2 regions of the Solibacillus sp. FSL W8-0372 genome follow, and region 2 is predicted to be linked to the other one. Evidence: a T-box and tRNA genes for the amino acid it is inferred to sense, from the RefSeq annotation. Region 2 holds a T-box; the other holds one or more tRNA genes.

Region 1 (3,427 bases), 500 kb from region 2:
GTTGATTCCTAGTAATGTATCTTTGACTATATTGTGAGGCATAAAACCTGCTGAAAATCCTACGTTAATTTATCCTAAAAAAGAGAAGAAAATTGCGAATCAAGAAGATGAAATTGATAAAGGCGTTAATTATCGGTTGATTTCACCGGGTGAAAACTCTAGATTATGGGAGCAGTTTCACAAAGATAATATAATTGCTATTGGTAGGGACTATTTAGGTGTTATAAAGAACTATAGTTTAAAAGAAGCTGTTGAACGAAGAATAGCAGAGCAAAGAGCAGATGGGGTGCGTCCTGTTCATGATACTAAGGCTGTGTGGGATTTCTATAGCGACATTAAAATAGGCGACATCATATATGTGAAAGAGGGAATAAAAAAAATTCTCGCACGCGGAGTTGTTACGGGAGATTACTACTTCGCTTATGAAGCTTCAGAGTAAAAACATAGAAGAACAGTAAAGTGGCTTCAAGTCGGAAAGTGGGAGCTACATCAGACTTTTGCTCAAAAAAAGTTAACATGTTTAAATAATTATCCAAATTTTATTCAAGAAATAGACAAAGTAATGAATGAAGATTTTATTGATCCAAAAATTGCTGAAGTAAATGAGTTTCAAAATTGGTTATCCAATCAAGTTACAGATACAGGAGCTAGCTTAAACGATAAAACAGTGAAGCAAAAAGTAAATGCATTAAAGGAAATAGAACGCCATTTTGAAGCTGCCATTTTTGGTGAATCAGATATTGAGCAACTGAAACTGTTAAAAGATATCGTTGTATCAGATGATTCCTACAAAAAATATAAAGGCGTTTCAGGCAGTTCAATTGATTACTACATTCGTTTTATTGAATCTAAACCTACTGTACAAGAAAATGAAAATTTTACAATGGATGATTTTCTTTCGGCTGTATTTATTGATAAGAAGGAGCTTGTACGTTTAATTTCTCTACTTGAAAATAAGAAGAATCTTATTTTGAAAGGGGCACCGGGAGTAGGTAAAACGTTTATTGCTAAAAGTTTAGCGTATGTCATGATGGAAGAGAAGGATGAAACTCGTATCCATATGGTTCAGTTCCACCAAAGCTATAGTTATGAGGACTTCATTGAGGGGTTCCGCCCAAAAGCTGAAGGGGATGGATTTGAACTGAAACAAGGTCCGTTTGTGAAGTTTGCTAGAAAAGCAGCACGAGATCCAGAACGAGATTACTTTTTTGTTATTGATGAAATTAATCGCGGGAATATGAGTAAAATATTCGGGGAATTAATGATGCTAATCGAAGCGGATAAGCGAGGCGAGCAAATCAATCTTCTTTATTCTAACGAGAAGTTTTCTGTACCTTCAAATTTATATATCATTGGAATGATGAATACGGCAGATAGAAGTTTAGCTTTATTAGACTATGCACTTAGAAGAAGGTTTTCATTTTTTGAAATTAAACCGGCCTTTTATAATAACAAGTTTAAATCGTATGTGAACCAATTAAATAATCCAGAAGCTTTAATTTGTGTTATTGATGAAATTAAAAGTTTAAATAATCAAATTGCAGAAGAGTTAGGAACAGGTTTTCAAATTGGGCATAGCTACTTCGTAGGGGATGTAAGTTAGGTCACGCCAACCCTAAAATCACATTAGAGTTCTATGCACACCTATTACCAAATGCAGATAATGACATTGCAGACATTTTTCACAATGCTATCCAAAGTAACACTAAATAATTGGAAAAAATCTTGCGGACAAATTGCGGACAAATCCTAGAATTCAAGCGTAAGGTAGTTGGTCTTCCAAAAAGAAAAAGCCCATAAACGTTGATATACCAACGTTTACGGGCACTTGAAATAATGGTCTCGACAAGTCTCGAACTTGCGACCCCCACCTTGTCGAGGTGGTGCTCTCCCAGCTGAGCTACAAGACCTTAATAAGATACAAAAAACAATTATATCTATGTTCTTGTAAATTATACCATAAAATTATGTTGGAGGTATTAAAAGGAGGCTTATTTTGTGGTTTTTTTTTACTATCTGAAGAGTTAGGTGATAAAAGTACATACCAACTGTTACATAATCGCATCCCTTCATGCTCAGTGATTGCTAAATTTCAAACATCTCAACCGCCATTGAAATCAGTTTATTCTGAATACATAGTGCAATTTTTTCCGAAACGAACGAATGTTAAATCAATGGCAATGGAACAATGTAGTAAAGTGGATCCAGGACTGAAATTTATTTCTGAACATAATATGAAGGCTTGTCTACTTTTTGATAATAAATCATATATTGAATAGTCGACATTAGAATTTTCAACTTTGTAGCTAATGGAAAGAGATTAAAAAATGAGATGAAGGGTGATTGAAATATGGATAAATTTCAGAAATTAAAAGATTTTATGGATACTGTACCGCAACTAGGGCTTTCTGGTATTGATTGCATCATTTATCGTGAACATGAGGAGATTTTTCGATATGATGCTGGTTATTCGGATATTGAGAATCAAGTTCCTATGCAACCCAATGCATTGTATAACATCTATTCGGCAACTAAATTAGTCACATGTATTGCGACATTACAATTAGTTGAAGACGGGAAAATATTATTGACTGATCCCTTGTATATGTATCTACCTGAATTTAAAGAGATGTATGTTAAAAGTGGAACATTTATTATTACACCTGCAACAAAGCATATAAGAATAGCTGATTTATTAACGATGACAGCGGGCTTAAGTTATGAAAGGGATACGCCGCAACTTCGAAAACTTTTTGAAGAGAAAGGATTGGATTTTAATACAAGAGAGTTTGTAGAGACACTTGCAAAAGAGCCTCTGTTATTTGAACCAGGCGAAGGTTGGAATTATAGTTTTTGTCATGATGTTTTAGCTGCGGTAATTGAAGTTGTAACAGGTAAAAGCTTCGGAGCGTATTTAGAAGAAAAGATTTTTAAGCCATTAGGGATGAAGACAACTGGTTTTTCTGTTGCAGAAGAAAAGAAAATTAATATTGCTCCACAATATGAGTATAATCCAATAACAGAAAAGTTAAGACGAATTAGCAGCGATTGTGTAGGAGTAATTGGTTTGAGGCATGAGAGTGGAGGCGGTGGGCTAATTACTACTCTTGAAGATTACATTTTATTTGCAGATGCATTGGCCTGTGGGGGAGTTGGCAAATATGGGGAACGCATTATTAGTGTAAATTCCATTAATTTAATGAGAACAAATCAATTAGAAGGCAAAAGTTATTTAGACTACAAAAAAATGATACCAGCTGAAGGAGTTGGTTATGGTCTAGGTGTATCAGTAGTAATGGATGCGGCCAAGGCATTTCGTTTAGTACCTGACAATTCTTTTTCTTGGGGTGGGTTAGGAGGAGTTCATGTTTTTATAGATCCTACAAACAAAATTTCTTATTTTGTTGCTCAACATTGTCTTCGTAGC
Region 2 (3,427 bases):
CAGAGGAACATATCGCTAAAACAGTGCAAGCATTCCATCATGTATTTGCTAAATTAGCAAGATAATCTTACTTAATAAACTCATAAATCCCCTTTCTATGCATAATGTAAGCGTAGGGAGGGGATTTTTATGCAACAATGGCATATGAATGAAATGTTTACATTTCCGAAGCAATTAGGAAATATTCAACAAAATTCGAAAATAGTAGTTGAACCGAAATGGCATGAAGAATTTAATGAGGATTCTGTAGTGATAAGAGGTATTTATGTAGTAAAAGGAAATATACAATTTGACCATAAAGCGAGAGAGGAGGAAATAGAGGAAGGCATATATATTGAGCATATCGATATAGAAAAGGATTACGGCTATTTTGAATATGCATTGCCTTTTTCGGTTGATTTCCCAAATGATCAGATTGAAAAGGTTTCTCTGCAAATAAATGAAATAAAACTAGAACCAAATAACGGGTACTGTTCATGTAGCTGGCAAGTTAATTGTAATGTGGAAAGAAAAGTACAAGCAATAGAAGAAGTTAAGAAAATTGATGAGGTAAAGGAAGTAAAAGCGGAGAAGGAAGTGGAAGTAATTCAGGAAATTGAAGAAACTGTCGAGCCAATTCAGCATATGGCTACTTCAGACCAACAGGAAGAAGAGGTTGAAAGTCATATTTTATTTCATGAGGAAGTGCAACGACAGGCTCAACATCTTCCAGCAGAAGAGATTGATTTTTTGGAGCAGTTAGCAGATGCATACAGCCGTGTTCAAATTCAATTAAAAAAATAATAAAAGGGATTGGGACATAACCCAAAAGTTCCATTATTCTCAGGGAGAATAATGGAACTTTTTTTGCTGGCATTAAAATTGATTTCCATTCCGGGACGCTTTCCGCGGGCACGGCCTGAGCCTGTAGTCTCTGGCGTCGGTGCTCCTGCGGTTACTCGTCGCAAAATAAATTTTGCTATTCTCGCAGGAGTCGCCCTCCATTCCAATCAATTTTTAAAATATTCCTTACTTAATAAAGGTCTTTTCTTTTATCCAATGAAATTTCTTCTGTCCTAGCCTATTTTGTTTAACAAACCAGACTTAAATAAAATCTGTCAATAATAAGTAGCAAAATAAAATTAGTATGGCTAATAATATGATATCGCCTGTTGTCGGAATGAGTATTGTACGTATTGCCTGGAAAATTGTCAGCGGTAGAATGCAATATCTCATGTAAAATCGGAATTTTCGTAACCATGGAGGTAATAAGAAAGGGTTATAATTTTTTCGCAATTTCCAAACTCCTTTTGCATAGTATATGTTTAGAAATTAAAAAAAGTGTTTTCCGATAATGAATATGATACTTGAAATTTCATAAAAAACAGCTTAGAATTATTTTAACTATATATTTGAAGCGTTGAATAGGAAGAGTATGTATGAACATGATGTGCAGAGAGGAAACAGTAGCTGAAAAGTTTCTACATCATACTTACAGAAGGTAGCCTAGGAGCTGACTTAGTGAAATAGCAGTAGCTGAGTTCCGGTTAGACACCGTTATCGAATGAAGTGCCGATTGGGCATAGTAACGCCGCATTGTATGCGAGCGCTTGACATTTAAATCACAGGGTTTAAAGAAAGCGCTTGTCAGACGAGGAACGTAGCCGAGCGAAGACGCGAATTGAACATAGTGTTCATGAGCGACTGAGAGAGGCAAGTGACAAAGTATGCGAGCGCTTGACTAAACCCTTCGGAATTAAAGGTGGTACCGCGAATTAACTCCCTCGTCCTTTTTTAGGCGAAGGGAGTTTTTTATTTTATTCAACTTGTATTTGAAAAGGAGAGATTCATCATGACGGAAATTACAATGCCAACAAAGTATGATCCAAAGTCAACAGAAGCCGGCCGCTATGAATGGTGGTTAAACGGTAAGTTTTTTGAAGCAGATCCAACGAGCGATAAAGAGCCGTATTCTATCGTTATTCCACCACCGAACGTAACAGGGAAACTACACCTTGGTCATGCTTGGGATACAACATTACAGGATATTTTAATCCGTATGAAACGTATGCAGGGATATGATGCGCTTTGGTTGCCGGGTATGGACCACGCGGGTATTGCGACACAGGCAAAAGTAGAAGAAAAACTACGCGGTGAAGGCATTTCACGATATGATTTAGGCCGCGAGAAATTCCTGGAAAAGACGTGGGAATGGAAGGATGAATATGCTTCCCATATTCGTGAGCAATGGGCAAAACTTGGTTTAGGTCTTGACTACTCAAAAGAGCGCTTCACATTAGATGAAGGCTTATCAGAAGCAGTTAAAGAAGTATTCGTTAAGCTGTATGAAAAAGGCTATATTTACCGTGGTGAACGTATTATTAACTGGGATCCAGCTGCAAAAACTGCACTTTCTGACATCGAAGTAATTCATAAAGAAGTAGAAGGCGCGTTTTACCATATGGAATACCCATTGGCAGATGGCTCTGGAAAATTACGTGTAGCAACTACACGTCCAGAAACAATGCTAGGTGACTCAGGTGTAGCTGTACATCCAAACGATAAACGTTATGCACACTTAGTAGGGAAAACGGTTATCCTTCCAATCGTAGGTCGCGAAATTCCAATCGTTGCGGATGATTACGTAGATATGGAATTTGGAACAGGTGTCGTAAAAATGACGCCAGCACATGACCCGAACGATTTTGAAGTAGGGAATCGCCATAATTTAGAACGTATTTTAGTAATGAACGAAGATGGTACAATGAATGATTTAGCTGGTAAATATGCTGGCATGGATCGTTTCGAGTGCCGTAAGCAGATTGTAGCCGATTTACAAGAGGCAGGCGTATTAATTGAAATTGAACCGCATACACACCAAGTAGGACACTCTGAGCGTACAAATGCAGTAGTAGAGCCATACCTTTCAAAACAATGGTTCGTAAAAATGGCACCACTTGCAGAAGAAGCATTAAAAATGCAAGAGGATGAAAATGAAAAAGTAAACTTCGTGCCAAACCGTTTCGAAAACACATATAACCGTTGGATGGAAAATATCCATGACTGGTGTATTTCCCGTCAATTATGGTGGGGGCACCAAATTCCAGCTTGGTACAATAATGAAACAGGCGAAATTTATGTTGGTAAGGAAGCACCAGCCGACAAAGAAAACTGGACACAGGATGAAGACGTATTGGATACGTGGTTCTCAAGTGCTTTATGGCCGTTTTCTACAATGGATTGGCCAAATGAAGAAGCAGAATTATACAAACGTTACTATCCAACAAACACACTAGTGACTGGTTATGATATCATCTTCTTCTGGGTAAGCCGTATGATTTTCCAAGGTAAAGAATTTACTGGTAAACGCCCATTCCAAGATGTGTTAATTCACGGTTTAGTACGTGATGCAGAAGGTCGCAAAATGTCTAAGTCACTAGGAAATGGT

Evidence for each region. The T-box of region 2 lies ahead of MKY13_RS13145 (valine--tRNA ligase). A T-box ahead of a tRNA ligase gene usually reads a tRNA of that ligase, here a tRNA-Val.
Region 1: it has a tRNA-Val gene. The T-box ahead of MKY13_RS13145 (valine--tRNA ligase) is inferred to sense a tRNA for this amino acid. The anticodon was not compared.

The regions. Positions count from the first base shown of each region.
Region 1 covers NZ_CP150204.1:2,078,739-2,082,165, reverse strand. Annotated here, with positions in the region: gene MKY13_RS10395 (hypothetical protein) at 137-439, shown strand; gene MKY13_RS10390 (AAA family ATPase) at 563-1,603, shown strand; tRNA gene MKY13_RS10385 (tRNA-Val) at 1,838-1,910, opposite strand; gene MKY13_RS10380 (serine hydrolase domain-containing protein) at 2,351-3,427, shown strand, end outside.
Region 2 covers NZ_CP150204.1:2,578,516-2,581,942, reverse strand. Annotated here, with positions in the region: gene hemL (glutamate-1-semialdehyde 2,1-aminomutase) at 1-65, shown strand, start outside; gene MKY13_RS13155 (alanine racemase) at 130-783, shown strand; gene MKY13_RS13150 (hypothetical protein) at 1,084-1,275, opposite strand; T-box leader at 1,391-1,774, shown strand; gene MKY13_RS13145 (valine--tRNA ligase) at 1,832-3,427, shown strand, end outside.